2 linked regions of the Labilibaculum sp. DW002 genome follow. The protein of the gene in region 2 interacts with the protein of the main gene of each other region in a pairwise test. Links are inferred from orthologs where the notes say so. Each region holds a gene or a part of one and is shown on either strand. Other genes may lie near its edges.

Evidence for each region.
Region 1: the proteins of L3049_RS20030 (region 2) and L3049_RS05035 interact in binary tests that used the Escherichia coli proteins (3 or more experiments, as listed by UniProt). The link is inferred for Labilibaculum sp. DW002 from one-to-one orthologs.

What each region holds. Positions count from the first base shown.
Region 1 is NZ_JAKJSC010000001.1:1,281,297-1,296,726, reverse strand. What follows is about bases 6,268-9,111. They hold L3049_RS05035 (molybdopterin molybdotransferase MoeA), read right to left. Parts: upstream 8,356-9,111; coding sequence 7,180-8,355; downstream 6,268-7,179. Other genes in these bases: L3049_RS05030 (hypothetical protein), read right to left, coding at 8,360-8,905; L3049_RS05040 (GTP 3',8-cyclase MoaA), read right to left, coding at 6,396-7,196; moaC (cyclic pyranopterin monophosphate synthase MoaC), read right to left, coding at 6,268-6,343. In the rest of the region: L3049_RS05065 (hybrid sensor histidine kinase/response regulator transcription factor), read left to right, coding at 1-1,505; ATP-dependent helicase HrpB, read right to left, coding at 1,705-4,194; L3049_RS05050 (MOSC domain-containing protein), read right to left, coding at 4,932-5,873; more of moaC, read right to left, coding at 5,888-6,267; L3049_RS05025 (cation diffusion facilitator family transporter), read left to right, coding at 9,404-10,339; L3049_RS05020 (HAD family hydrolase), read right to left, coding at 10,349-10,999; L3049_RS05015 (hypothetical protein), read right to left, coding at 11,132-11,863; thrA (bifunctional aspartate kinase/homoserine dehydrogenase I), read left to right, coding at 12,501-14,936; L3049_RS05005 (homoserine kinase), read left to right, coding at 14,960-15,430. UniProt on the Escherichia coli protein: Catalyzes the insertion of molybdate into adenylated molybdopterin with the concomitant release of AMP.
Region 2 is NZ_JAKJSC010000009.1:91,775-107,272, forward strand. What follows is about bases 5,004-7,915. They hold L3049_RS20030 (molybdenum cofactor guanylyltransferase), read right to left. Parts: upstream 6,793-7,915; coding sequence 6,214-6,792; downstream 5,004-6,213. Other genes in these bases: L3049_RS20025 (molybdopterin-containing oxidoreductase family protein), read right to left, coding at 5,004-5,880; msrA (peptide-methionine (S)-S-oxide reductase MsrA), read left to right, coding at 6,915-7,535; L3049_RS20040 (hypothetical protein), read left to right, coding at 7,728-7,915. Outside these bases: L3049_RS20000 (rhodanese-like domain-containing protein), read right to left, coding at 250-870; L3049_RS20005 (YeeE/YedE thiosulfate transporter family protein), read right to left, coding at 949-1,539; L3049_RS20010 (YeeE/YedE thiosulfate transporter family protein), read right to left, coding at 1,566-2,090; nrfD (NrfD/PsrC family molybdoenzyme membrane anchor subunit), read right to left, coding at 2,154-3,095; L3049_RS20020 (4Fe-4S dicluster domain-containing protein), read right to left, coding at 3,109-3,642; more of L3049_RS20025, read right to left, coding at 3,646-5,003; more of L3049_RS20040, read left to right, coding at 7,916-8,381; L3049_RS20045 (AMP-binding protein), read right to left, coding at 8,347-9,426; L3049_RS20050 (o-succinylbenzoate synthase), read right to left, coding at 9,433-10,479; L3049_RS20055 (1,4-dihydroxy-2-naphthoate polyprenyltransferase), read right to left, coding at 10,483-11,394; L3049_RS20060 (twin-arginine translocation signal domain-containing protein), read right to left, coding at 11,523-11,891; L3049_RS20065 (HD domain-containing protein), read left to right, coding at 12,046-12,636; L3049_RS20070 (sensor histidine kinase), read left to right, coding at 12,707-14,590; L3049_RS20075 (hypothetical protein), read right to left, coding at 14,669-15,208; L3049_RS20080 (GNAT family N-acetyltransferase), read right to left, coding at 15,205-15,498. UniProt on the Escherichia coli protein: Transfers a GMP moiety from GTP to Mo-molybdopterin (Mo-MPT) cofactor (Moco or molybdenum cofactor) to form Mo-molybdopterin guanine dinucleotide (Mo-MGD) cofactor.

The sequences.
Region 1 (15,430 bases), on a different replicon or contig from region 2:
CTCATGAATTAAGAACCCCTATATCTTTAATCCTAGGACCTGCAAAACAATTGATTGAAGAAGGTGAGGGAACCGATTATCAGAAAAGTAGAGTGAATTTGATTTTGCAAAATTCCAGCAGATTACTTTATTTGGTCAATCAGTTGTTAGATTTTAGAAAAGCACAAACAGGAGAACTTCAGTTAAAAGTTTCGAAAACCGATATCCTACTTTACACAAGAAATACTTTTCATTCATTTGAAAGCTTCGCTAAGGATAAAAAAATAAGTTTCAATTTAGTTTCAGAGGAAGAATCAATTAAGGGATGGATTGATCGGGACAAATACGATAAAATTTTATACAATCTTCTGTCTAATGCAATCAAGTTTACACCTAAATATGGTAATGTTGATTTGTATGTTGGAATAAAAGAATTCAAGCCAAAACGTTTGGTAATTGAGGTTAGTGATGATGGCATTGGCATTCCTTTAGAAAGTCAGAAAAAGATTTTTTCGAGGTTCTATCAGGCAGCGAATAGTATGGAAGACAATACTGGTTCTGGAATTGGATTATCCTTGGTTAATTCTTTGGTTAAGCTCCATAAAGCAACAATTGATGTGCAAAGTATTCCAGATAAGGGAAGTGTGTTCGGTTTGGAAATTCCAATTGAGAGAGAATATTACAAGGATTCTGAAGTGTTTGATTATGAATCAAAGCCAATAGAACCAGTTAATCTAAATCATATTGAGACGAAGAAGACAGTTCAATCGACTCACCTAAAAGAGAAAATACTAGTTATAGAGGATAATGTTGAACTTAGAAAGTTTGCTGTTGAGTATTTGTCCGATTACTTCAAGGTTTATGAAGCTGAAAATGGAGAAGAAGGATTGAAAATTTGTCGTCAAGTAAGACCCATTCTTTGTGTTGCCGATGTAATGATGCCAGTGATGGACGGATTTCAGTTTTGTGAAGAGTTAAAAAGTGATGAAACAATCAGTCATATTCCTGTTGTTTTATTAACCGCATTATCCGATAACGAAAATAAAATAAAAGGTTATAAGCTTGGCGCTGATGCTTATTTAGTGAAGCCTTTCGATCCGTCTTTGTTAAAAACCAGGATCGATAACATTGTAAAAGCAAGAGTAGAGTTGAAGGGGAAATTTTCTGTCGATGCAGAAAGTGATGTGAATGTATTAACTCATTCGCCTGTTGATGAAGAGTTTATGACTAAACTTACTGTATTCATCGAAGAAAAACTAAGTGAGCCAGAGCTTACTGCAAGTTTATTATGCGATAAAATGGGCATGAGTTCCTCTAAATTGTATCGTAAAATTAAGGAATTAACCGATTTGGCTCCGAATGAGTTTATTCGAACAATACGCCTGAAAAAATCGGCTCAATTATTAAAAGGAAAGCGTTACAATGTATCCGAAGTTGCCACCATGGTTGGCTTTAACGATCCTTTGTATTTTAGTAGATGCTTTAAAAAACAGTTTGGTTATCCTCCAAGTAAATTAATTAAATAGTTGGTGCGATTGCATTAAGAGAAAAACTGTTTGCAGGAAAGTTTCCGCTTCTAATAGTATAAATAAAGGTCCCATAAATCGGTTGATTTATGGGACCTTTATATTGGATTAAACCAATCCTACTGAAGGACAATTATTATTGCTGATTTCGTTTAAATAACTTCTTTCATCAATATCTAATGTATTTATTAGATGAGTTTTATTGTTGATTCTTTCTTTTTACCCCGCGCAAAGCTTCTGCTTCCAAAGGATTATCCGGCCAATGATGTTTTGGATAGCGTGCTTTTAATTCTTTACGGACTTCGAAATATGCATTGCCCCAAAAACTTGCCAAATCATTCGTGATTTGAACCGGTTTAAAGCCCGGAGAAAGAAGATGCAACAGAATGTTTATTTTTCCATTGTTCACTTTTGGCGTTTCGAGCAAACCAAATACCTCTTGAAGACGAACCGAAAGAATGGGAGCTTGCCCGTTTAGCTGGTAATTCAATTTGATATTGGATCCGCTAGATACCTTTATTTTATCGGGAGCTAATCGTTCTAGTTCTGATTGCAACTTATAATCTATATGATGTTGCAAAACGGTCTTCAGATCAATTTTTTTCAGATCCTCAGGTTTTTTGATATTGCTTAAATAGGGTGCCAGCCATTCCGAATTGGTTTCCAGTAAATTCTTGGTGCTCACATCTGGCCAATTTTGTTCCGGATTCCAAATCTGTAAACTATTCACACGATTTTGCCATTGTTCCACTTCTTTATTAAAATCCAATAACCAAGCACCTTCTTTTGTAATTGCATCTGATATGGCTTGTACTTTTAATTCAGGATTAAAATTGCGAAGCGGTTTGGTTTGCAGAATAATACTTCCAATTTTTAAATCGCAACTTGCCTGAAAACCTCCTCTTTTAGTATCCCAACTTACCGTTTCAATAGATTTAACCATCGGAACCAAATCTTGTGGATTTAGAGGAGAGGCCAAAAAGATTTTACCAACTCCATCGCGAGCATGCATATTAGCAATTGCGAGCCATTCCTCATGTGCAAGATCATCTCGGTGACCAGCAGCGGCAATTTTCCCGTTTGCCAATTTAAATTGAGCATTATTGCCCGGAGTAGCATGTGCAATTCGTTCGGGATAGGCAAAAACCAAAATTAAGCCCGTTTCAAATGGATCTACTGTGCCATTTTCCTCCTGAATATTAAGCATCTTTTGGTATTGTTTTGCACTTTTTGCAATTCGCATCAGCTTTTTATTTTTCAGATCTCCGCTTCGGTATCTTCTTAAAGCTTCAATTCTAAGATTGATATCTATACCAACCTCTCTGCCTAAGGGATCGCGTTCTTCAAGAATGGCTGCCACATCGCAGGCTAGAGCCGATAAACCTTCTTCTTTTGCCATTAGAAGCATATGAGCCAAACGAGGATGACATGGCAATTGATGAATGGTTTTTCCATGCTTGGTGATCTGACCATTATTCAAAGCATCTAATTGATGTAATAATTCTCGTGCTTGCGCTATACTTCCTTTTGGAGGAGGGCTTAACCAAGTCAGACTGTTAATATCATCCACGCCCCATTTAGCCATTTCCAGTACCAACGAAGTCAAATCTGCTTGCTCTATTTCGGGTACGCGGTGTTCTTTTAATCTTAAATGAGTAGCCTTTGTCCACATGCGATAACAAACACCGGGTGCAAGTCTTCCAGCACGCCCTGCTCTCTGATCAGCCGAATCGCATGTAATCTCTACTGTTTCAAGTTTTGATAAACCTGTATTCGGATTAAATTGTAATGTTCTGCCAAAACCACAATCCACAACACTTGTGATACCCTCTATGGTTAAACTGGTTTCGGCAATTGATGTGGACAAAATAATTTTACGTTTGCCTTCTTTATGAGGCATAATGGCCGCATATTGTTTGCCTGCAGGTAACTGCCCATATAATGGATGAATAGAAATACCGCTGTGTTTTCTCTTTAGGATTTCTTCACATGATTTGATTTCTGCTTCACCAGGAAGAAAGACCAAAATATCTCCAGATTGTTCATCTACAGCTTTGCCAACTACACTTGCTGTTAATTCGGCTAATAGATAGGGATCGGTTTCTCCTGTATATTTAATTTCTACAGGATATTGTCGACCTTCACTCACAATGGATGGAGCATTTAATATATTTTTCAATTTGGGCATGTCTAAAGTAGCAGACATGATTAGTAAGCGCAAATCAGGACGTAAAACTTGCTGCGCCTCTCTCGCTAGTGCCAAAGCTACATCTGCAAATAGACTGCGTTCATGAAATTCATCAAAAATAACCAAACCAACACCTTCCAAGGCATTATCAGATTGCAGCATTCTTGTTAAAATCCCCTCGGTAACTACTTCCAGCTGAGTGTTTGCTCTGGTGCAATTATCAAATCGAATTCTGTATCCAACACGTTCACCAACTTTTTCGCCAAGTAATTCGGACAAACGCATAGCAATGGAACGAGCAGCCAAACGACGAGGTTCAAGCATGATGATTTTTTGTCCGTTCAACCAGTTTTCCTCGAGCAAAGCAAGCGGCAATAATGTACTTTTACCGGCTCCAGGAGGCGCATTTACAAGTAAGGTATTGGTTTCCGATAATTGTTCTTTTACCTCTTCAATAACCTCAGTAATGGGCAAGTCAAATGTGTATGGATCGAATTTCAAGTTTCTTTAGATTTTGTATTCTGCAAAAATAGTTAAATGAAATAAAGGAGTTGGCGCGGAACACAATGAATGTTACAGAAAATATACAAGGCTTGCAGTTTAAATCGTTTACTGATGCATATAAGCAGCGACTCTATTGAAAATTGGTGCTAAAAAATAAAAAGGTGAAAGCCTCAGAGCTTTCACAGCTGAAAAAGCTAATCCTGTAAAGCAACAAAAAAGAAATAGTTTGTCTCATTTCCACAAGTTTTAAAGTGCTTTAAAACTAGCAGGTGAGTCATTTTTTTTTTTTTTTTTTTTTTTTTTTTTTTTTGAGCGGAGCAAAGGGGTGTATAGCAGTGTGTTAGCACCTGTGTGCGGTGTAGTGTTTTTCAACTTCATAATCTACACCTTTCAAAACACCCTTATAATGCACTTTTTGGTGTTTAAATCGCCTGGAGCTAAATGAAGAAAGCCTTGTAAACGTTAGTTTACAAGGCTTTTCTTTCTGTTGCATTTCTGCGTGGCGGAGAGAGAGGGATTCGAACCCCCGGTACGTTGCCGCACAATAGTTTTCAAGACTACCGCATTCGACCACTCTGCCATCTCTCCAATATGTTTTTGAGCTTTAATTGCTCTGCTATCTCTTGTGATAACGGGTGCAAATATATGGCAAAAAATACTACTGACCAAACATTATTTTGCAATAAGGTGTAAATAATTTGGAAGCCCTTGAACTTCAGTTCAATTAATTTTCATTATCCGTGTAAATCCAGCTCATTTAACATGTAAAGTGAGTGTTCAATGGTTTTGAAAATCTCAGTACAATACTCGTTCACGGCTTTAGGACTACCAGGTAAAGTATAAACCAATGTTTTACCCATTACACCGGCAATACCACGGCTAACAAGTGCATTTGCTTTTTCCATACCATACTTAACGCGAATTAATTCCATTATACCTGGAATTTCTTTTGTAAGCAGGGGTTTAACCACATCAGGAGTAATATCTTTGGGACCAATACCTGTTCCACCTGTTGTGAAAACCATATCATAGTTTTCTGCTTGCGCTTTTTTGAGAATAGTTTTTAATTGTTCTTCGTTGTCAGGAATAATTAATGTTTCAATTTCAAAGTGGCGGTTTTTTGATTTGAAGAAATCTTCAGCCAGCTTTTTAAGTAATGGTCCACTCTTATCGGCATATTCTCCTCGGCTAGCACGATCGCTAAGCGTAATGATAAGCGTTTTCATGATTCGTGGTTGATATTCCAGTTGATTACCCGCTTTTAATTCACCACCCTTAAGAACACGGCAAAAGATACCTTCTTTTGGCATTACACAATTACCAATTTCACGAAAAATACTACAATTATCGCCGTGGCATTTTTTACCAATCTGAGTCACTTCAAGTACCATATCACCCATGATAAACTGGTCAAGAGGTGCCGTCTTGTGCAATATAATTCCTTCAGTTGTAATATTCTCTGCAAATTCCCCGAATTCGATTTTCCGCTTAGCTTGCTTGGAAAATTTATCTATACTTTCTTGCGCCAATAAACTAACCTGACGGTGCCAATTACCAGCATGAGCATCGTTCGCTACTCCTTTTGAGTTTAACTCGATAGAATTAACAGGTTTTTTTATGGTGCCTTTTTTCTCAGATATATTTACAGACAGTACTGCTACTTTTTTATCGCTCATAATTATCGGCTTTCTTATTTTATATCGATCTTGGTTTTCTCCAATAGAGTTATTCCTACTATTGTCATGGATTTATCAACTGCCTTACACATATCGTAAACGGTCAATAGTGCAACACTGGCAGCTGTTAATGCTTCCATTTCAACACCTGTTTGACCGATACATTTAACTCTAGTGTTGGCTTGAACTCCATTTTCTACAATTGTACATTTCACTTCAGCTTTTGTAATTTGAAGTGTATGGCAAAGAGGAATTAGGTCGCTTGTTTTTTTTGCAGCCTGAATTCCTGCTATTTCGGCGATGGTTAATACATCACCTTTTTTAAGCGCATTTTCTTTTATTAATTCAATGGTTCTTGGTTCAAGTTGAATGATACCAGTTGCTTTTGCTTCTCGTATTTGTGGCGTTTTATCACCTACATCAACCATGTTGGCTTTCCCATCCTTATCTATATGACTAAATTCTCCCATTTTACTGATCACTGTTTACTAATAATTGTTCACTGACCTCTGATGACTTTACTTACCCTCCAATACCGTAAAAGCTACCATCCTTATTTTTGGTTCCAGCTTTTGGTTTGTGGTTAATCGATTTGTCAATTGCTTTCTTATTGCCCAATTCGTTAATGTCAAATTCACTAGCATTAAAAAGGCATGGTTTAACTTTTCCGTTAGCCGTTAAACGAATCCGATTACATTCAACACAGTTGCCGCCTTTTCCACCTTCTACAATCGAAAACTCACCACTGGCTAAATCCATTTGTTTAATGAAACGCAGCTCTAGATTATTTTGTTTACAATATTTGTGCAAATGCTCTAGGTCATCTAGGTCAGCATTTGGCATACGAACACAATTAATTTTTACCGGATGTAAGCCAGCTTCTTGCGCGGCCTTTATTCCTTTAAAAACATCTTCAATATTACCCAATCGGGTTAATTCCTTATACCTTTTAGGATTCATTGTGTCCAAACTGATATTTACTCTACACAAACCAGCCTCGGCTAATTGTTTGGCAAATTTATCGAGTAAGATACCATTGGTAGTCATTGCGATTTCTTCTATCCCTGAAATTTCAGCTATTATTTTTACTAAATCAACAATCCCTTTACGGACCAAGGGTTCACCACCAGTTAAACGAACCTTGGTAATACCAGTTTTGACAGCTTCTTCAACAAAGCTGACAATCTGCTCAAAACTCAAAACATCTTCATGTGCCATCAGATCGATACCTTCCTCGGGCATGCAATACGTGCAGCGAAGATTACATCTGTCTGTAACTGATATTCTGAGGTAGCTTATGTTTCTATTATATTTGTCTAACATGTACAAATTCTCCTTCTGTAAATTCATCAACCCCTCTGGGAATAGCCATTATCCCATCAGCTTGGGTGAAAGCATTTATATGTGCCGAACCATGGTAATCTACCGGGATAACCTGATTATTTGCATTCAATCGCACTGGAATATATTCTAATCGGTCAATTCTTTTTCGTTTATAGTCACACGATATTGGTAAACGAACAATTGCCGGATGATAGTCATGTCCCATTAGTCGGAAAACCAAGGCTTTACCTAATAGTTCAAATTGAACAAATGAGGATACAGGATTGCCTGGCATAGCAAATACATATTTGCCTTGACGCGTTGCAAAAACAGTATGCTTCCCTGGTTTTACAGTTAGTGTGTGAAACCAAATGTTGAATTCTAATTCCTTTAATATTTGTGGTATATAATCGTATTCTCCAACCGAAACACCACCGGATATGATTAATAAATCATTCTCATCTATACATTTGGATATGACCTCTTTGGTAGCTTCTTTTGAGTCGGCCACAATACCATAATAATTGCCTGTAATCCCAATTTTTTCTAATTGAGCCAGTAGTTGCCATGAGTTGACATTTCTGATTTGGGATTTATTTGGTTTGTCTTGTGGCTCTACCAATTCACTCCCAGTTGCGATAGTTGCAACTTTTGGTTGGCGGTAAACAACAGGACTTGAGCACCCAACAGATGCTAAAACCGAAATGTGTTGTGCTTTTAGTCGTGTTCCTTTTGTTAAAACCACATCGTTTTTTAAAATATCTTCCCCTTTAAGGCAAATATTCGATTTTGTTTTTTCTTTCGTAAAACGAATGTGTCCTTCGTCAACTTCTTCCGTGTGCTCAATCATGATTACAGTATCTGCACCTTCAGGAACCATGGCACCTGTCATTATTCTGGAACATTGCTTTTCTCCAATATTTAAAGTTGGAGCCGAACCAGCAGCAATAACTTCTAGGACTTCAAGATTTTCACTTAAATCAGACTGTTTGCAGGCATAACCATCCATAGCTGATTTATTAAACGGAGGTAGCGACATATCAGAAAGTACATCTTCGGCCAATACTCGATTCAAACAATCCGAAAGGTCAATAATCTCTCTGTCTAATTTAGTTGTGGCATGTTTAACTGTTTTCAATGCCTCGTGAAACGTAATCATATTGTTAGTTTTTTATTAACCAGCCATTTTCGGTAAAAGCAATTTTATTACTGTCAAAATCGAATTTTTCACCATTAAATTCAATCTTTTTGTCAGCCAATTGTTTGTACTTAATAGCTCTGGATTTTATTTGGTTATTGTTTTTTTTATCAATCATTAAAAATAGACCTGGTACAATCAGGTCCCGCAATCCTCCCGATTCACAAATAATTGGGTTTTCTGGGGGGATAACCTTTTCAAAATAAGAAAGAATATCTGGAAGAGTATCATCTTTTCCTTGAACGTAATAGACCTCTTTGCTTCCAGCTCTGAATAATCGATTACTATCTTTATTTCCTTTTTTGCTGTATTCTTTTGTAATCACATAATCAGCGGTTTCTTTAATAAGCTCTAATTTATCACTTATTTTATGAAAATGAGGTGATATTTTAATACAAATGAGATTACTTTTGCATTTCAAATTGTTAATTAATTGGCATGCAAACAGGGTTTTACCAACATTTCTGCCAGTTCCTGCAATTAGTAATATGTTTTTTCTGATATTATTCATTCTAAAAAATAAAAACCTCCAACTCATGTCTTGAATTGGAGGTTTATGTTTTAAGAAAGAATAGCGTGCAATTTACCATGGCAGGATAAACGAGACAATCTATTCTTCAGACCTAAATCACAATACTCCTTTCCAATTTTGGGTCTATGCCCAGCGGGAGACAAACTCGTTTCCAAGTTTACCTATCGGTTTACAATCCTTTCCAATTATTTTATTGGTGAAGTAACTGACAACTCGGAGATTATTTAATAGTGGTAAAGATATTAATATTAATGAATCTACAAATGTGTATGTGTGCGGATTTGTGATATCCTATAATCTTCCAAATCGTTATTGTTTTGCGCTATTTTCGGAAAGGCCTGTGTACTTTGACTTTTTAGATGAAAACGTTTGTGTTATTGTTTATTGGTAATTAAATAAGATAGTCTTATTTATATTTGGTTTGATTAAAAAATAGAATACATTCTTATCTTTATATAGGATATTAAATGAAAGTAAATGGGGAATCATAGTCACGGCCATGCTCATCACGACCATGGAGATTTAAAAGGGAAGAACTTAGGGATTGCAATATTACTGAATGTTGGTATAACTGTGGCACAGATTATTGGTGGTTTTATTTCTGGTAGTTTAGCACTGATGTCAGATGCATTGCATAACTTTAGTGACGTCCTGGCTCTTATAATATCATGGTTTGCAAGTAAACTTTCAAAAAGAGATCAAACAGCTGCCCAAACATATGGGTATAAAAGAGCCGAAATATTAGCTGCTTTGATTAATGCGATATCATTAATTGTAATTGCTTTTTTTCTTACAAAGGAAGCCATTTCTCGTTTTTCAGAACCTGTTGAAGTGCAATCCGGCATGGTCATGATATTAGGTGGTTTATCAATTGTTTTAAATGGTTTAAGTGTTCTTTTGGTTCAGAAAGAGGCGAAGGATAGTATGAATATGCGTTCTGCTTATTTGCATTTGCTTTCTGATATGATTTCATCGATAGCTGTTGTATTGGGTGGATTGGCTATGTATTTATGGGATGTCTCCTGGGTTGATGGTGTTCTATCTATTGGTATTTCTCTTTATTTGATCTATTCTAGTTGGGGTCTGGTAAAAGAGAGTGTCAGAATTTTAATGCAATTTACTCCATTGCATATTAATTTAGATGATATTCACGAGAAAATTCAAGAGTTGGATGGAATAGAAAATATGCATCATGTTCATGTCTGGCAATTAGATGATAAACAAATTAACTTTGAAGCTCATATTAGTTTTAAACAGGATTTAAAGCTAAGTGAGGTCAACTTGATTTTGCATCAATTAGAGCATATTTTACATGATGATTTTGAGATAAATCATGTAACCCTTCAGCCTGAATTAAATGGTTCGTGCGATGACGAGAGTATCGTGATTCAGGAGAAAGGGCACACGCATTAATTTAATCTTTTAATCAAGAGATTGGATTAGATCCATTGGATGATGTATAATGGTTTGAGCACCGTTTTCTAAAAGTTCTTCCATATCTCGAAATCCCCATAGAACACCAACGGCATGCATGCCTGAATTGTTTGCCGTTTCCATATCAACTCCCGAATCACCAACATACATTAATTCTTCAGGTGCAATGCCCATTTTTTCACTAATTAATAATGCACCTTTTGGATCAGGTTTACGTGGGATATCACCTCCGGCACCAATTACCATTTCAAGTTGCCAGTTGGCAAGTAATACATTTACAACTTTTTGTGTTAGTTCGTTGGCTTTGTTGGAGAAAATAGCAATTTTAAGATTGCGATCTCTCAAGGAGTTAAGTAAATCGGAAATGCCTGGGTATAGAGCCGTTTTTGCGATACAATTATCATCGTAAACTTCCATCATTCTTTGAAAACATTCTTCTATAAATGATGCATCGCGATGTGATTTAGGAAGTGCATTTTCTACCAAGCTTTTTATGCCTCGACCAACAAATGTTTTGTAGGTAATATAATCATGTGTGTCCAAGTTTTTTTCTTGCAATACCTTATTCATTGAATCAGCAATATCTTCTATTGAATTAGCTAATGTGCCATCCAGATCAAAAACAACTCCTTTATACATATCTATTTCTTTAGGTTTATTCTATGCAAATATTCAAAACTCAAATTAAGTTTACAAAGAGAAATGACGTTTTTTTTTTGCATAAAAAAACAGCCAATTAATTCATTTAATTGACTGCTTTAAGAATATATCTTATTTTATTATTGTACGTAGTTCTGCGTCATAGTCTTCTATAACATCCATCCATTCATCGTACATGTTTTGCCACGATCCTTCTCCATAAATTTCTTCAAATGCCTTTTTATAACCTTGGTCTTTTGACCAATCAGCATAATTGTCAAAGTTCCATACCATTCCAACATCAGCACTTTTAGTAGTGTGAAGAGGATTATTGAAAACTAAGAATGCAAAACCCAGTTTTTCAGAAGTCTTCATAAGCTTTGTAGCAATGGATTTAAAACGATAATATTGCCCCTTTTTAAGGTGAATTGCCCAAGCTTCATAATATTTTGATTTTACAAGGATATCTTTTCCAAAAGACAATTTTTCATTGTAATTCCAAAGTGAGACGGAACCATATTTTTCAACAAGAGGATCAACATTTTTTTTCCAATCATCTTGATGTCCTCCTTCTTCCATTGGTCTCGAGTCTAGCGCGGAATAGGTTGTTGGTCCCATAATCCATACATACCATCCAGCTCTGTCGCCATAATCAACTCTTCGTAAGCCTGCTACGTGGTCACCTTTTTGATGGAATTTATCATTGTGAGCTTTAATTGCTTTTTCAAATTCTTGGTTCATTCCTTTTTTTGGTAACATGTAAACACTCTCAACTACTGTTTGCTCTTTTTCCTCATTGGTTTGAGCAACAATTGTAAAACTGAAAAATAATGCAATTGCTAAACCAATTATTCGTTTTTTCATGTTAATAAGGTTTTGGTGAATAATGACTTAAGATACAATATTTATTTGGACTAAATCTAATTAATTTTTATTAAACTGCTTATGTAGAGGGTTTAGTGAGTTTGCGTAATGTTGTAAAATGAAAGAGAATTGATGTGAAAAGAAGGGTGTTGTATTGAAAAAAGTAGACGTTATTTTTGATCTTGCTATTCTGATGGAGGGCAAAAGAAAAAAAAACTGAAAAAAAAGAAAAGAATCCCTCCTTGCTAGTGCTATTAAGAAAAAAACCATATATTTGATCTACTTAAAGATGGAGAATAGATTTTTTGAAACAAATAAATAACATAGCAACCGAAATGAACATGTTGAATACCAACATGCGAATGTCTATGTCTGAAAATTTTATTTGTACTATTTCTACCATTATCGCAACTACCACAACAACCCTTTAGGGGGTTAAATTATTACATATCGCCATAGGTGAGTAGTTGATTACTCAAAAATCAGTAAGGTATTTTGTACCATGTGCAAAAATATTAGATAGATACTTAATTGTATTTTATCATTTTGCATCAAGATATCTTTTAACCAAAATTATATCAATCGATAGCTGACTCGACATTTGTAGGGAGAGAAGGCTATTTAAAGGAAATTAAAAATGAAGGTTTTAAAATTTGGAGGAAGCTCAGTTTCTAATGCAGGGAATTGTAAGCGTGTTCAGGAAATTATTAAGAGGGATTATGCCAACTGTAAGCAAGTTGTAGTTGTTTCAGCATTTGGTGGGGTTACCGATGAGTTGGAAAGGTGCATTAATCTTGCAAGTCAGCGGAACAAAGAGTATGAAATTGCTCTCTTAAAATTAAGGGAAAGACACGATCAGGTAACGAATGAATTAAATGTTCCTGATGAAATAAAAACAAAGGTCTCGAAAAAGTTTGATGAGCTAGAGGAGCTACTTCAGGGTGTGTATCTGCTTGAGGAGATATCCGAGAAGATAAAAAATGCCGTGATGGGAACAGGAGAAGTCTTGTCATCGCTAATTTTTTCAGCTTATCTTATTGAGTCTGGCATGAAGGCAAAGTGTTTCGATTCTAGAAAATACATTAAAACTCAGAATGGGAAGGGTGTATTCTTAAATAGTAAAGAAACCAACGAGAATCTAAAATCAATAAAAGAGGAAGATTTTCAAGTTGCAGTTTTCCCTGGCTTTATTGCTTCAGGCAAAAAAGGAGAGTTAACTTTATTAGGGCGTGGTGGGTCTGATTATACTGCCTCGATATTAGCCGCTGCACTAAATGCCAAACAATTGGAAATATGGACAGATGTAAGTGGTATGTACACTGCCGATCCACGACTGGTTTCGCAAGCGATTCCAATTGAACAGATGTCGTTTCAGGAAGCCATGGAATTATCTCACTTTGGAGCCAAAGTCATGTACCCGCCTTCATTAACTCCGGTATTGCAAAATAAGATAAACGTTCGAATAAAGAACACATTTGCACCTGATGACAATGGAACCTTAATAACTACGAACCCTAAAAGTGAGCGATCCATTGTAAGAGGATTGTCTTCTGTAAATCACGTTAACCTATTTACCTTGTCGGGTAGTGGTATGGTTGGAATAAGTGGTTTTGCTGCACGACTATTTGCTTGCTTAGCTAACCAGAAAATTAATGTCAGCCTTATTACGCAATCATCTTCGGAACACAGTATGAGTGTTGGTATTCATGAAGATGATAAAGATTTAGCGATAGAAGCTGTTCGTTCTGAATTCGAAATGGAAATTGGAATGAATTTGGTAAATGAACCATTGGTAGAGGAAAACTTGTCAATAATTGCCGTTGTTGGTGAAGATATGGGCTACACACCTGGCATTGCAGGAAAACTCTTTGGTATACTAGGTAAAAATGGTTTAAATATTCGTGCAACGGCGCAAGGTGGAAATGAGCTAAACATCACTTTCATGGTGCGTACTACGGATGTGAAGAAAGCCTTAAATGTTATACATGAGAAATTTTTCATTTCAACACATAAGAAAATCAATTTATACATTGCTGGAGTAGGTAATGTTGGGAAAAAATTATTGGAGTTTATCGATCATCAGTACAACTATTTAATAGAAGAGAAAGGATTACAATTAGTTGTGCGTGCAGTTACCAACAGTCGTAAAATGTATTTTGCGGATGATGAAAATATGCTTCAAGATTGGCAGCAAAAGTTAGAGCATGAATCGGAAACTGCCAATTTGCAGGAGTTTGTAAAAAGAATGGATCAAGCCAATCTACGTAACTCTGTATTTATCGATATTACAGCTAGCGAACAGGTGAGTAAAGTTTATCAGCAAGTCTTAAATTCAACGGTTTCTATTGTAGCTTGTAATAAAATTGCTGCATCTTCCGATTTTGAGAACTATTTAAGAATTAAGGCTGCAGCAAGAAAGCACAATGTTGAATTCATGTTCGAAAGTAATGTAGGTGCAGGATTGCCAGTAATTAGTACCATTAATAGCTTGATAAACACAGGAGATCAAGTGGTTGGTATACAGGCTGTTGTTTCAGGTAGTCTTAATTTTATAATGAATGAGTTTAACAATGGTAAATCATTTGTAGAAGCTGTTAAAATGGCTATGGAGCAAGGATTTACAGAGCCAGATCCAAAGATTGATTTAAGCGGAATGGATGTCTTAAGAAAGCTGCTTATCCTATCTAGAGAAGCTGGTTATGCTTTGGAAGAAAAAGATGTTGAGCATGAACCAATGATTCCATTATCATGCTTAAATGGTGAGACTGCTGAAGATTTGATTCGTGATCTTGAAGAGAATAATGATTATTTTGAAGCATGGCGAACTGTCATGGCTGAGAAGAATATTCGATATCGTTACATCGCTTCTTTTAAAGATGGTAAAGCAAATGTGAGTTTGCAAGAGGTGAAACCAGATCATCCATTTTATGACGTACATGGAAAGGATAATGTAATTTCCCTAAATACAAAATGGTATAAAGATCAGCCAATGATTATAAAAGGCGCGGGTGCTGGTGCTGAAGTGACAGCCTCCGGAATATTCGGTGATATCATAAGCATTACAAGCAATTAATTACCATTTAGAAAAAGAATAAGATGTCAGATAGTATAAAAGTATTTGCACCAGGTAGTGTTTCAAATGTCGGATGTGGATTCGATATTCTGGGGTTTGCCATCGATGGAATTGGTGATGAGATGATTCTCAGTGAGAATGATTTAAACAAGATAAGTATCAAACCTATTGAGGGATATGAAAATCTACCTACAGAAGCATCGAAAAATGTTGCCGGTGTTGCTATTCAGGCTATGCTTGATGATCTGGGTAGCAATCAAGGTTTCGATATTGAGATACATAAAAACATTAAACCAGGTAGTGGAATTGGTTCAAGCTCTGCAAGTGCAGCAGGTGCAGTGGTTGCGGCCAACGAGTTACTTGGGAAACCATACAGTAGAGAACAATTGGTTGATTTTGCCATGCAGGGCGAAGTTGCAGCTTCGGGCGATGCACATGCTGACAATGCTGCACCAACAGTATTAGGTGGATTTTGTATTGTTCGTGCCTACGAT
Region 2 (15,498 bases):
AATCCTATCACATCTCAAACTATCTAAATATTAGGTGTTTACCAAAGTCGTTTTTATGATAGAAACACTATTTTAACCCATTGTAAATAAGACAGTTCTAAATCTAGAATTAAATCAATAACACAACTGATATTATCCAATTACTGCATCGATAAATGTCTATTCATTTTCCTGTTTTTCAAATGATATAGAAACAAAAAAGCCTCTCCGAAATTAATCGAAAAGGCTTTTTATATTGGAATGCAAAATTTAACATCCCCCAGCTACTTTTTTCTTCTTTTTTCTTTTCTTGATTTTTGGTTTTACTGTAGTACTGGCTTTTGCATTCGAAATGACTGCACTACCACCACCTAATGCCATACTCGCACCTTTACGAAAATCGTACTTGGCAATCTCATCATCAGGACTCGTAGATGCCGGGGCCGTTGGGTTCATAATTGTTTCTGCCCAATAATTTAAACCACCCTGCATCACGTAATTGTTCTCAAACCCTAACTGACGCGTAATCATCCATGCTTCGTTAGATTTTAGATTCCCGTTAGAATAGAATATATTCATTTTTACATCTTGATCCAGATAGTCGGCCCATTCGTCTGATAAAATATCTGTTAATGGGATATTGATTGCATTTGGTAAATGGAATTTTTCATACTCATCTTGAGCACGTACATCAATCAATCGAAAAGATGGATCTTTCTGAACCAAAGCATCAGCAATTTCGTCAGTACTCATAAACTGAGCCCCCTCCTGCGCTTCTACAAGTAACTCTTCAGCAGTTAACTTATAAGCTTTTGTTGTATTTTCTGGTACTGCAGCTATTATAATTCCTAAAGGAATTAAAACTGAGGCTAATATCAATCTCATTTTCATATGATTGTTTTTTAAGTTACCTGACCTTAAATCAAGTTAATTTAAAATCTCTTTTTAGTCAAAATTTCTCTTCAAAAATTAATACTCCTCCCTAGGAAATTTCTTTTCAGCCCATTCACCAACCCAAAACATACCGAATGCAACCAGTATCAATCCAAGTGCGAACACTCCTCTTGGAATATCCAATATTTCATTCATAGTTGGAGCACCAATAAACTCAGCTTTGTAAAGCTCTTCGAACAGAGGATAACCTTCTGTAAAAATAACGATTCCCAAGAAAAGTCCGCCAATAAATGCTAGTGCATCAAGCTTACCAATTGAGATAGCACAAAAGGCTGTTCCAGGGCAAAAGCCACCCATAATAAAGCCAACACCCATAATTACACCTCCTACAATAGCAGAATGTAAGAATGTTGGATTAATATAAATTAGATCTAGATCGACCCAGCCAAAAAGGCTGAAAAATAACATGCCTACCAGTGCTGTAATAGCCGCCGTAAAAAAGACTTTTAATACTGTTGTGTCGTAACCGTAAAACATACCAGCTAATTTTCTGCTGGATGAAAAGCCACTTGATTCTAATACGAATCCGAAACCAATACCTATTAAAAAGGCTAAGAACAGGTTCGTGTCCGGAGAAATAAATTCATTTACTACTAATGGTCCCATAATTTATTTCTTTATTACATTAATAATTAAATCCAGTTTTTACGAAAAAAATATGCCAAGGCAAATGCTGTTCCGAAAATACAGGCCATTGTTATAAATCCACCAAGGGATAAAACGGCCATTCCGCTAAGTGCAGAACCTGAAGTACAACCTCGTCCTAACTGAGAACCAAATCCAAATAAAGCACCACCTAACAGAGCAAAAATCAATCTTCTTTTTGAAGAGATTTTAGGTGAATGTTCCACCTTAAACTTTAATCTTTTCGCAAAAGTTCCTGATAAAAATCCACCCACTAAAACACCAAAAACTTGAAAAACCAACCATGATTTCATCGGGTTACCAGGATGTGACTCATTATATTCTGAATAAAAAGCAGAGTTTTCAGCGTGAGATGGCATAACGGTATTTACCGTAGTAACCACTGCACTTTTAATAGCTCCACTAGCACCTAGTCCTCTACCAGAAATAAAATTGGCAGATAAAAGAACCAAACCCAGCATTATACCACCGATATATGGGTTCCAATATTTAGTTTTCTTTACTTCGTTCATATGATTTATATTTTACTATCTCAATCTGAATTGAGAAAAGATTATAAATTCTTAATTATAATTTTAATAAAGCCAGCGACTTGCCTGACCAGCATAGGCGATAATGAATCGTAACATTAAGCTACCGAACAAAACCAAAACAACTGGAATAACAACTGGTATTTTAAATTTACGCAGTTCTAAAATCTCAAGTATTGCCGGAACAATCATTCCCAGAATAACAACAAAAATCCAGAAAGGAGCTGTATAAGGGCCTCCTAAGAATAAATTAGCCGCTTCGATTTGAACTTGTGAACTTGCTAAGAATCCCATGAACATGTGGACAATTAAGAATAACTCAACTCCAATAATCATTAGATCTAACTGAGCAAAACGTTTTCTCTCATCATGATTTTTCGATAACCAGATGGTGATAGCAGAACCTGCTGATAATCCCGAAGCTAAAAACAATGGTCCTAAGATGGACGTGTTCCAAAGTGGACGTGCATTAAAGGCTGAAAATAGAATTCCGGTATATATACCAAGTATAGCAGATGAAATTAACATGATCCAAGCCAAAACGATCTTTTGCTTTTCGAAGAAAGCCAGAACATCTTTTATGATATCAAATTTCCAATCCCACTTTGGGAATAATTCTTTAATATGCAGGGCACACCATAGCATTGATAATGGTGTCACTAACATTAAAGTCCATGCACCCCACGACATTGGCGATTCCAACTTAATAGTTGTGTAGAGTCTCCAAAAATAAAGCTTGTGGTGCAGATCTAAAAATAGAGCAATCAATCCGAGAACTAATGCTATTGGAGCCAACATAGGTGCAATTTTAACTGCTGTGCTGTATTCACTTTCTTTGCCTCTTAGATAATACAAAGCCGCAAAAAATAGTAATCCAGCCGCTAAACCTCCCAAAAATAAATAAGTTGGAATCTCCCAATGCCAAATATGAAGTTGGGGATCGATAAGCGGGTTATTTCTACCACTAACAATTATTTCTTCACGCATTTTGTTAGTTTTTTCAGATTAGGAAATACAATTGAGGTTTTGTACCGGCCTCTGGAATTAAGGTTTTATGCTTTCTCTTTTTCAAGATTTCTGAAACTTCAGATCTGGGATCGTCCAAATCGCCAAAATACATACACTTTGTAGGACAAACAGCAACACAAGCTGGCTGCAATCCTTTTTTCACTCGGTGCAAACAGAAAGTACATTTATCTACATATCCTTTAGGGTGAACAAAACGTGCATCATATGGACAAGATGTAATACAAGCACTACAACCTATACACTTATTTTCTGTAACAAGTACAATACCACCTTCGCCATAATGACTGGCTCCTGTTGGACAACAACGCACACAAGGTGAATTTTCACAGTGGTTACATCGCTCAGAACGGATTTCCATTTCAAGCTGAGGGTAGGTTCCATCCATTACCTCTACAACCCAGTCGCGGCAGTAACCAATCGGCACATCATTCTCCGTTTGGCAAGCGACTACACAGTCGCTGCAGCCTACACACTTTTTGGTATCGATAGCCATTGCATATCTCATAGTTTAGGCCTCCTTTTTATTATCAAATCTGAATGTTACAAAATTCCCTCTCATACCTGTTCCTCCCATAATTGGGTCGATCATTACATTAGAGATAAGTTGAGTATCACTAATACCCTTACCGAAACAACGTTTCATTCTCTTATCAGCATGTCCAAAACCATGAACCATATAAACTGAGTCGAAACGAATACGCTCGGTTACTCTTACCTTAATTGAGAAATCGGAAATAATGCCATCTTGATTTTCCAGATAAACATATTGATCATTTTTCAAATCCCACTCCTTAGCCACTTTAGGATTCACCCAAAGGGTATTTTCATCCATCAAGTCAGTTAAATTCGGATTATTAGCTGTACGACTAAAAGTATGCATGGGTGCACGTCCGTATATCAAACGGTAGAAACCTTCCTGAGGCTCAGGATGCTGAACGAATACTGGTATTGGCTCAAATCCTTCTTCAGCAAGTGCTGTAGAATAAAGCTCAATCTTACCTGTATTGGTATCGAATTCGATATCTTCATTTTTCTCAAAATACAAATCGTCATACTCACGTTTGATTCGCTTAACACCAATTCGTTGCATCTCCTCCAATGAAGTACCAACCTGCTGAAGTTCCCAATCAATTTCATCTTCAAGATTCTCAAATGGGAAATAATCTAATAAGTCAAGTCTTTTAGCTATTTCTCTAGCCATCCAATAGGCTGGCTTCGTATTATATTTAGGGTCTACAGCTGGCATTCTAAGTGCAATGCTTGGCTCTCTGCCTTGTGATACTCTTAAAGAATCGTAACGCTCTAGATAAGTACATTCAGGTAAAACCACATCAGCATAACCAGTTATTTCCATTGGCATGGTATCAACCACAGCTATTAAATCAAGTTCCTGAATTGCCTTAAGTGTATTAGCTTGATTGGGTAAAGTGTTAATTAAATTAGTTCCGTTAACAATCCAAGCTTTAATAGCACAACTCATTTCCGGACTAGGTATAGATGCATCACAAACACCAGATGCCAAGGCTAAATCTGCCAATTCATACTTCCCTCCCATCGCATCTCTCCAATTTTTACTTGGTTTTGGAAAGTCTGGAAGTTTAAAATGAGGTACAGAAGCTTTTTCCGGATTATAGTATCCACCTCTTCTTCCCCAACTACCTAATAAGGCATTAAGAATAGCTACAGCTCTCAATCTTTGGGTATCATCACCGTACCAGGTTACATGTCGCCCCGGATGCACAATAACAGCAGGAGCAGCATCAGCCATAGCACGTGCTGTTTCTCTAATTTGTTGCGGCTTAAGTGTTGTTACACCATAAGCCCACTCAGGCGTATATTGCTGAACGTGTTCTTTTAATTGGTCAAAACCATAACAGTATTTCTCTACGTATTTTTTATCGTAAAGTTCTTCGTTAATGATGACGTTCATCCAAGTTAAAAGTAAAGCCATATCAGTAGATGGCTTAATTGGCAACCAAAATTTTGATTTACTTGCCACCGTCGAAAAACGGGGATCTACAGTAATAATCGTCGCACCTTTATCAATGGCATCAGACATCTCCTGAACCTGACCATTGTGCATGTTTTCACCTAAGTGAGAACCTATTAATACCAAGCATTTCGTATCCCGAATATCGGTATTCTCAGGTGAATTAATCCCTTGTCCATAAGTTGCAAGAAAAGCAACCTCACGAGGTCCTCTACACTGAGCATAAGACGGAGCTGCTATGTTATTAGAACCTAATCCCTTTAATACTTTACCAAAATATTTCCCTCCGGATCCGTGCGAAAACAGAGCTAATGATTCCGGACCATGCTCCTTTTTGACTTTCTGCAGTTTTGCAGCTATATAGTCGAAGGCTTCATCCCAGCTAGCTTCACGAAAGGTCTGCTCGCCTCTTTCCTCTGTTCTAATCAAAGGTGTTTTTAGTCTATCCTCATCATTATACATACCAACACCGCCGGTACCTCGAGGGCAAAAACGTCCATTACAATTAGGATCATCATTGTTTCCAATGATTTTCTTTATGCGACCATTCTCATCTTTATACACCCATCCTGCACACTTCCAAAAACAGACTTCACAGTAGGTTGGTGTACGCACAAAATCGAATGGCCCTTTAAAATGAGAGGGATTTTTTTTCACAAGATTTTCGGCGAAAGCATCTAGCAGGCCTCCTCCAAATATTAATCCAGCAGCGCTTAAAGAACTAATTTTTAAAAATTGTCTTCTGCTATTCATGTTGTGAAAACTTTAAACTTGTACACAACAACATATCTACAAACTTAGATTTATGGATGTAAACATATATAAAAAGATGAATTGAAAAACATGCTCTAGAGCATAAATTGCTTCTTTATAATTGTTCTTAAAAAAGGAAAAGCCCCGAAGACACTGAAACAAACAAACATATAACTATTTAGATTTTTACTAAATTACATTTGTTGTATTTTTTCAACATTTAGACCAATTGCCAAGTCACAACACTCTACAATTAAGGGAATTGAGAATATTCTCACTAAAAAGAAACTCCTTTACTTTACAGATCAAATTCTTTAATGCTTTTTTTAAAAATTAGAGTGCGTTAATATCCTTCGGAGAATTAGCATTTAAAAATAATTTAGAGCTATAATATGCCAGTTCATGCGCAATTATAAACGACTTACCATTAAGTAAATCTAGTAATTCCATCATTTTATAATTACCTGATAACAGTTCCTTTTCAATTATCGGTAAACAAGATGAGTTAAAAATAGAGATTAGTGGTTGTCTTCTATCTGTATCATCTATAGGACATATAAAATTAGCATCCATGATATTTGAAAGCATATCTAAAAATAATTGTTCTGGAACATTAGGAACATCACAAGAAATGACAGCATAAAAATCAGATTTGATAGCCTTCATACATGAATAGATTCCACCTATTGGTCCACAATCTTTTATTTCATCAGCTACAACTGGAATATTTAAATAGGAATAACAATCCTTATTTGAACTTATCACAAGCTGATCACAAATTGCTTGTAAAGCTTCAATAGGATATTCAATTAGTCTTTTTCCTTTGTGCTCAACTAATCCTTTTTCAGTTCCCATTCTTGAGCTTTTACCACCAGATAAAATAATTCCCGTCACTTTTCTTGATCCACTCATACTTCAAATATAAGAAGAAATTAAAACCCAAAAAATCGGACAAATAGGTCTTTATATTTTGAAACCAGAACTACTATAATTATATTTAGAATCATTTTAAATAAAATTTAAATCCAGAAAATATGAAAAAGATGATATTATTATATTGTATACTCCTTTCTGGCTTTGTTAATGCAAATAACACTATGAGCGAAAAGAATAAAGAAGATAAATATGAACTAGCTACATTTGGAGCTGGTTGTTTTTGGTGTGTAGAAGCAATTTTCCAAGAACTAAAAGGAGTTGAGAGTGTAGTTTCGGGCTATATGGGAGGCAATGGGGAGACAACATATAAGGAGGTTTGTACAGGTCAAACAGGACATGCCGAAGTTTGTCAAATTAAATTTAATCCTCGCATAATAAGCTTTGAAGAACTTCTTGAAATATTTTGGCAAGTGCACGATCCTACAACTCTAAATAGACAAGGGGCTGATGTTGGAACACAGTATAGATCTGCAATCTTTTATCATTCAGAAGAACAAAAGAATATATCTGAATCAATAAAAGCAAAATTAAATGAAAGTGGTGCATGGGACAATCCAATCATCACTGAAATTTCCATTAAATCTAAATTCTACAAAGCTGAAAATTATCATCAGGACTATTTCAACAGTAATTCTAACCAGCCATACTGTTCAATGGTTATAAAACCTAAGCAAGATAAATTTAAAAAAGCCTTTAAACATAGGCTTAAAAATCACTAAACAAAAATGCCAGATAATTTCTGGCATTTTTGTTTCCCACCTTTTATTTTAATCAATTCACACGATTATTCTGCATTTTCACAAGGTTCACCATCTATTTTATCAAACCTCCCCAACTACTTAACAATAAGAATATTCCTATCAATAAATAGTTCTATATTTGTATTGACTACTCAACCAAAATTTAATTTTATGAATAAACATCTACTCCTTTTACTTTCTTGTATTTTCATTTTTCAATTCGGTTATACTCAAGCCAAATCGGAAATAAATAATTACCCTAACTGGGGCATAATGCAATACAAAGTTATCACTGAAGATAATGTATCAGAAAATGAAATATATCAGAATGAATTATTTCAAAAAGGAAAATTAACCACGAATGAGAACCTTGAATTAAACGCTCTTAAATTTCGCTATAATATTAAAAAAGATGAAATTGAATGTAGAGTTGGTGCACAGCATAGCATTATTAACTTTCCTCAAGCAATAAAAGAAATCAGCATTGATGGAACTTGTTACGAATATCAAAAATATCTTGTTAAAAAAGATACTGCTAAAGGCTATTTACTAAAGCTACATGGAGGAGATCAAACTATTTATGCAAAATATTACATTCCAAAAAATAAAACAATTGCCCCTGAAAGTAAAACTTATTATTTACTGAAAAATAAAGGACAGCTTCCTAAAAAGATTAGTTCGATAAGAAGCACAATTACGAACCATTTTGGAAAGCAGGAAAAAGAAATTCGGGAATATGATCGAAAAAATAATATTAACTGGAACAACCCAATGGATTTAAAAAAGTTAATTAGCTACCTTTCAAGTTTAAAACAGACAATGTAGCCTCTCTTTTCAATTTCCCATTTGGAGTTTTAATAAATTCCTTAATAAAAAAAATATCTCTGGCTTGTTCGAACTTATCGAGCAAGCCTTTTATTTTTACTTGAAGTTTCAATTTATCATTTTCTGCAGCTATTGGATTTTCTACGAGTAAGACTAGCTTCTGACCTAACTTTTCATCTGGTACTCCAGCTAAAAAAAATGGCGCAGAAATCACATTCTGTAGTTTTGCTTCAATTGTTTCTGGGAACAATTTGATACCTCCTGAATTTACAACATTGTCGTACCGCCCAAGCCAAGTAAATTGTTTATCATCAATTAAATCAACAACATCGTTGGTTACAATTGGTAAGGATAAAACCTGAGGTGCATTAATTTTCAAACAACTTCTCTCATCGAGAGAAAATGTGACATCGCCTAAACCTTTAAAATATTTGGATTGATTTGGTCCATTTAAAGGTTTAATTGCCACATGGGAAACCGTTTCAGTCATTCCATAACTAGAAAAACATCTTGTAGTCAAATTCTGAATTTGCTTTTCTAGTTTGAAATCAACTGCTCCTCCTCCTATCAGCAAATTATTAATTAATCCTAATGTACTAGGTGATTTTAGGCTATTAACCAATTGAAGTGGAACCATAGCTGCAAAATCCACTTTAGTGTTGATACTTTCCAAAGGATTTCCATTTGGATCAACTAAAATTAGGTTTAGTTGCCACAAAAAGGCACGAACAATCATCATTTTACCAGCAATATAGTTTGCTGATAAACAAAGAAGTGCTGATTGCCCATTCTCAAAACCAAAAAAATCGCCTGTTAGCTTTGCTGAATTTAGCATCTTCTGTTTAGAGAGTGTAACTTCTTTGGGCACACCTGTGGAACCTGACGTTTTTGCAATAACAGAATCTTTTGAATCGAACCATTCTAAAATAAAAGCATAAACATCTCTCTCCCATTGAAAGGAGCTATTGTTTACACGTTCCTCGCAATGATGGTATAGTGCCTCACCTGCAAAATATTTCCCATTTATGGTCAATTCCTCTTTCATATAACTTCAGAAATTAAGTTCCCACTTATTAGTCTTATTAAAAGCTAGCAAGCCTTTTTCCATATACAAAGGAGATACAATATTATTCGTATAAATTTGCCCAGTACCGAGTCCTTGTGGCATTGAATTGCTTAAGGTATAAGTCCATTGGGCAATTGCATTCAGGCCGATATTCGATTCTAAAGCAGAAGTTATCCACCAAGGAATATTTCGTTCATTTGCTAAAGTAATCCATTCTTCACTTCCTCTGATCCCACCTAATAAACTTGGCTTAAGAATAATATACTGAGGCTTAATTGTATCCAGTAATTCACGCTTCGTTTCGATCTCATGAATTCCGATTAGCTCCTCATCTAAAGCAATTGGTAGCGGGGTTTTCACGCACAATTCAGCCATCTCGTTCCATTGACCAGCTTTTATTGGTTGCTCGATTGAATGTAAATCATATTGTGCTAATTGTTTTAATTTATCCAACGAATTCTGAGGTAAAAATGCTCCATTAGCATCTACTCTTAATTCAATTTGATCAACTGAAAATTCTTTTCTAATCGATTCTAAAAGCTTAATTTCATCATCAAAATTGATTGCTCCTATCTTAAGCTTTAAACAATTAAAACCATCTTCCAATTTTTGTTGAATCTGCTCTTTCATAAAGACTGAATCCCCCATCCAAACAAGGCCATTAATGGAAATTTGTGCAAGTCCTTTCGTAAATTCTGATGGAAACAACAGCTTACTCCCATTCGATTTTAAATCCAGAAAGGCAGTTTCTAACCCAAAATAAATTGAAGGCCAATTCTTTAATCCATTCTCAAGATAGTACCAAAAATCATCAATATTTTCACAAACCTCTTTTATTTTATCTTCGTATCCTGGCCTGTCATCAGAACTCAAACCTTGAATGATAGAACACTCCCCAATTCCTTTAACAGAAGGTTTTTGATCATCCCAAACTCGAATGAACCAAGAATCTTTCTTTGTTAAAACCCCTCTAGAGGTTCCACTTGGACGTTTAAAATCTAAAGGATAATAATGAAAATCAGCTTTTAGCATTTGTTAAAATAATTTTAGAATTAATCCAAGGCCAAAACACAAACTAAATAAGAATGTACTAATGGCTAATTTTTTTAATTCTGGATCTAGTTCTCTTGAATTGACATTTTTGATTACCACAATAATATTTCTGATAAAGAATGGAAAACTAAACAAAAACAACAACTGTAGAGCCGAATCCCATTTAAAGAAAGTATATAAACATGCAGAAAGCATTGCAATAAATATTAAAGTCAAATGGTATATTTTAGCTTTTTCAGCTCCCATTTTGACAACAATGGTTATTTTTCCTGTTTTGCTATCATTTTCAACATCACGCATATTATTTAAATTTAATACACCGACACTTAGCAAGCCAATTGATATTGCTGGCAATACTGTTATCCAATTTAAACTACCTGTGTGCAGAAAATAAGATCCAATTACACCAACCAATCCAAAAAAGATAAAAACAAATAAATCGCCAAAGCCCATATAACCATATGGGTTCTTGCCTATTGTATAATTTATAGCTGCGCCTATTGCTAAAACTCCAACACCCAAAAGAATTAATCCTTCTTGCAGACTAATTAGCTGTAGACCTTCATAAATTAGATATGAGCCTGTTATCAGCGATAATACAATAAAGACAAACAACATGTTCTTCATTTCCTTTTTACTAATGTCTCCACTTTGAACGGCCCGCTCAGGGCCAATTCGATTTTCATTGTCAGCACCAGAAATTGAATCACCTAAATCATTTGCCAGATTCGATAGAATCTGCAAAAAAAGAGTGGTTGTAATGGCCAATATAAATATAGATGAATTGAATTTATCATGTGATGCTGCTAAAAAGCTTCCAAGTAAAATACTCGAAAGGGCTAAAGGAAGGGTTCTTAATCTAAAGGCATGAATCCATGCTTTCGTTTTACTCATAAATAGTAGAAAAATTGAAATTCAAAGTTAAAAAATTGCCTGCACACTGCAAGACAAAAAAAGAGTGATGCTAAGCATCACTCCATAATTTCCATAGGAAATGTAATAATTAAAGATAAAAAAGGTTTTTAAGCTTCCAATTCAGGCGTTATCGCATCGGCAAATTGTTTTGAAAGAGCAATGTACTCCTGCTTAAAATCATCCTCTTTCAAATATTCTTTAATTTGCTCTTGCCAACCATCAGCCTGAGCTGACAATTCCATTATTTTATGCTTGTTACTAACATCAGCATTATTAATTTTCTCATTTTCTACAACCTCAATGTATTCATTCACCCAAACCTTATAATTTTCCAAAAATTGACGTCGATCTTGTTTCGATGAAAAACGATTTGGATTAATATCCGCAAAAGCTTCCTTATCAATTAAAGTAGCAGCACCAACTGCAACCCCTAATTTCTGAAGAAAACCTCGTCTGTTTGTGTTTTTATTACTCATTTCATATAATTTAAGACTTTCAAGTCTTAAATCTACTATATTAAATTAGTTTAAAAAAGAATAGCAATTAGAATTTGAGTCTCATAGATTGAAAAACTATCTTAAAGATCATAAAAAGCAGTTTCAAGAATAAAAGTAACAAAACATGATGCTCATGACTAACAAACATATACCAACACGCGAAGAAGCATTCACTTTACTGAAAAAATACACCAAGTCTGAAAGCTTAAGAAAACATGGACTAGCGGTTGAAGCGGTTATGCGATACTATGCTAAGAAGTACAATGAAGATGAAGAAAAGTGGGGCGTAATTGGCCTTGTACATGATTTAGATTGGGATCAATTTCCAGAGGATCATTGCAATAAAACAAGAGAAATTCTGGAGCAGGAAAATTGGCCAGAAGAGTACATTAGAGCCATTCAAAGTCATGCATGGCTAACCTGCACAGAAGTTGAACCAAAAAGCCTATTAGAAAAAACACTTTATGCTGTTGATGAATTAACTGGATTGGTTACTACTACAGCTTTAATTCGTCCTTCTAAATCGGTTATGGATGTTAAAGTTAAATCGGTAAAAAGAAACTGGAAAAACAAACGTTTTGCAGCTGGAGTTGACCGAACTGTTATTGCGCGTGGAGCTGATATGCTAGATATCGAACTTGAAGACTTAATTCATGATTGCATTAAAGGAATGCAGAAGATTGCTAGTGAGTTAGGCTTAAATGGAAGTGATCTAAATACTTAAGTACTAAAACAAATTCAAAAACTCTTTCGTAGTAGTACGAAAGCAATTCATTTAATCTAAACATGACAATATGCCAAAATTATCATATTTACTCTTCGTTTATTTTATTTTATCCATTCCAAACAATACCTTTTCAACTAAATTATTTGCTCAAGAACAAAATAATTCAGAGCAAAATGTTTTAGTACTTCATAGCTATCACCAGGGACTGGCATGGACTGACAGCATTACTAGTGGAATACGCGCCGTTTTTAAAGACCGACCAGATATTAATCTCATTTTTGAATATCTAGACACTAAGCGGAATTATAATGAAGAGTATTTTACCGCTTTGCAAAACATCTACAAAGTAAAAGCCAAACAAATTCCTTTTCAAGCAATTATTACCAGCGACAATGCTGCTTTTACTTTTATGAAAGATCATGGAAGCAAATTCTATCCAGACATTCCTGTTATTTATTGTGGCGTAAATGATCTTGATCGAAATATACTAAAGGACTATCCCAACTTTTTTGGCTATGGAGAAAAAGCTGACCATCATGGTACACTATCTTCAATAAAAAAAATATTTCCAGAAAGAAAAAATATTTTCATTATCAATGATAACACGATTACTGGAAAAGCTATTCAAAGAGAGTTAGACGAAATTATTGAAGAATTTGAAGATGTTAATTTTGAATCTATTTCAGAATTCACAATGGAGAGTTTGCAACAAACCATACGAAATTTGGATGATAGCTATGTAATTTACCTACTTGTTGTTAACAGAGATAAGAACGGAAACTTCATATCCTACCAAAAAGGAATAACACAAATTAAAGAAGTAGCACATGTTCCAATATTCGGTTCTTGGGATTTTTACCTAAATAAAGGTTTATTTGGGGGTAAAATTACAAGAGGATACGAACAAGGCAGTAGAGCAGCAACCCTTGCATTAAAATTAATGCAAGAATCATTCACCAACGACATACCGCAATTCAACTATTTACCTAGCACCTATGTTTTTGATCATAATGAATTGATTAAATTTGATATCTCTATAAATCAATTACCCGAAAATAGCATAATCTTAAATGAACCAAAAGATTTAAGCTTACTTATAAAAATTAGCCTTATCAGTATAATCATATTGATTTTAGTCGTGCTAAGTTTAATAATTTGGTTAAAAATCAAACAAAAAAGAGCCATTGTACTACAAAATTTAGTCCTTGAAAAAACATCAAAATTAAATGAAACAAATCAAGAACTTGAAAAAGTAATACAAAACAAAGACAAATTTTTCTCCATTCTTGCACATGACCTAAGAGGCTCTATTGGCGTAATTTTAAACCTTTCTAGCTTTATAAATAATGAAGAAATTGAAATAAGCGAAGAAGAAAAAAATGAATTCAATAGAGACATATTTCATGTAGTTACGAGAACAAGTACTTTACTAGAAGATTTATTTTATTGGGGTACCAATCAAATAAAAGGTGGCCCAGAGCTAGACTATTCGCAATTTGATATTAATGAGGTTTTACAAGAAATATCCAAAACATTTAAAATTAACCTAAGCAACGTATCTTTTGAAATTGACGATTCTTCTGAATTGAAAATCAATAGTGATTTAAACATTTGCAAGTTTATATTTCGCAACATTATTCAAAATGCAATAAAATATAGTAATAAGGGAGGTTGCGTGTGGATCCGATCCTATACTAAGGAGAATAAATTTTATATTGAGGTAAAGGATCAAGGTATTGGTATGTCAAAAGAAATTATTGAAAGTATCTATCAAAAAAATCCTATACGAATAGAAGGGCTATCCGGACAAAAAACAACTGGATTAGGGCTTCCTACTGTTCTTGATTATTTAGACATATTAGAAGGTGAGTTATTAATTAAAAGTGAATCAGGCAAAGGATCAACATTTACGATTGTATTGAGAAGTCATGAAGAATTGGAACAAGTTTAATAAACTTCAGATTTTTCTTCCATAATATATTTTCACCTAACTGATATTGATGATACTATACGTATGTCTACGTTCTGATTATAAATTATTCTTACTACTTTTTATCAAACCTTCTAGTATCCATTTTTCATCTTTTTTCGTTAAAAAGAAATAAAGTGTATCCCAAACTCTTTCTCCTTTCACTAAAAAATAACAGGTTGCATTGATCACGAAATGTTTTTTATTTCTTGTAAACATTGGTGGTGATATTAGAAAACAAACTACACCTTCACGATATATTAAACGATTCGTAATCTGATCTAAATACTTTTTAGGAATATATTTCCCAATTAGATTTGACTTTTGATAATCATATTGATGAATCATGTAATCGACTGTCTCAACATCTAAAACAGAATCAATCATTAATAAATCTGCTTTAATTAATTCATTAGGTAAATATCCAGCAAACTGATCTAAAATGAAAAATGTCTTGTAATTCGTACTATCATCAATTTGATTTACAACAAAAGCTTCTAAAGCTACAGATATATCTTTATCATTGACCAATTCTTTGTTTTCAAAACAAGCACTCATAAAAAAGACAATCCCAATAAAAAATATTGCTCGATTAATCATACCCTCCTACCATAATACAAATGATCGCAAGTTTCTCCATCAATATCTGCGACATGTGGCATTAAGCCCCAGCGTTCGAAACTAAATTTCGCTAGTAATTTCAGACTAGCCAAATTAGCAGCCAACAAAATGGCAAACAAGCTCTTAAATTGATACTTAGGAGCTTCACAAATCACAAACTGCATTAGCTGTGAGCCAATTCCTTTTTGCAAATGCTCTTCATGAATGTAATAACTCACCTCAGCAGCAGATTGCAGAGCTCTTCGTCCTGCTCGGTAAGGACTGAAACA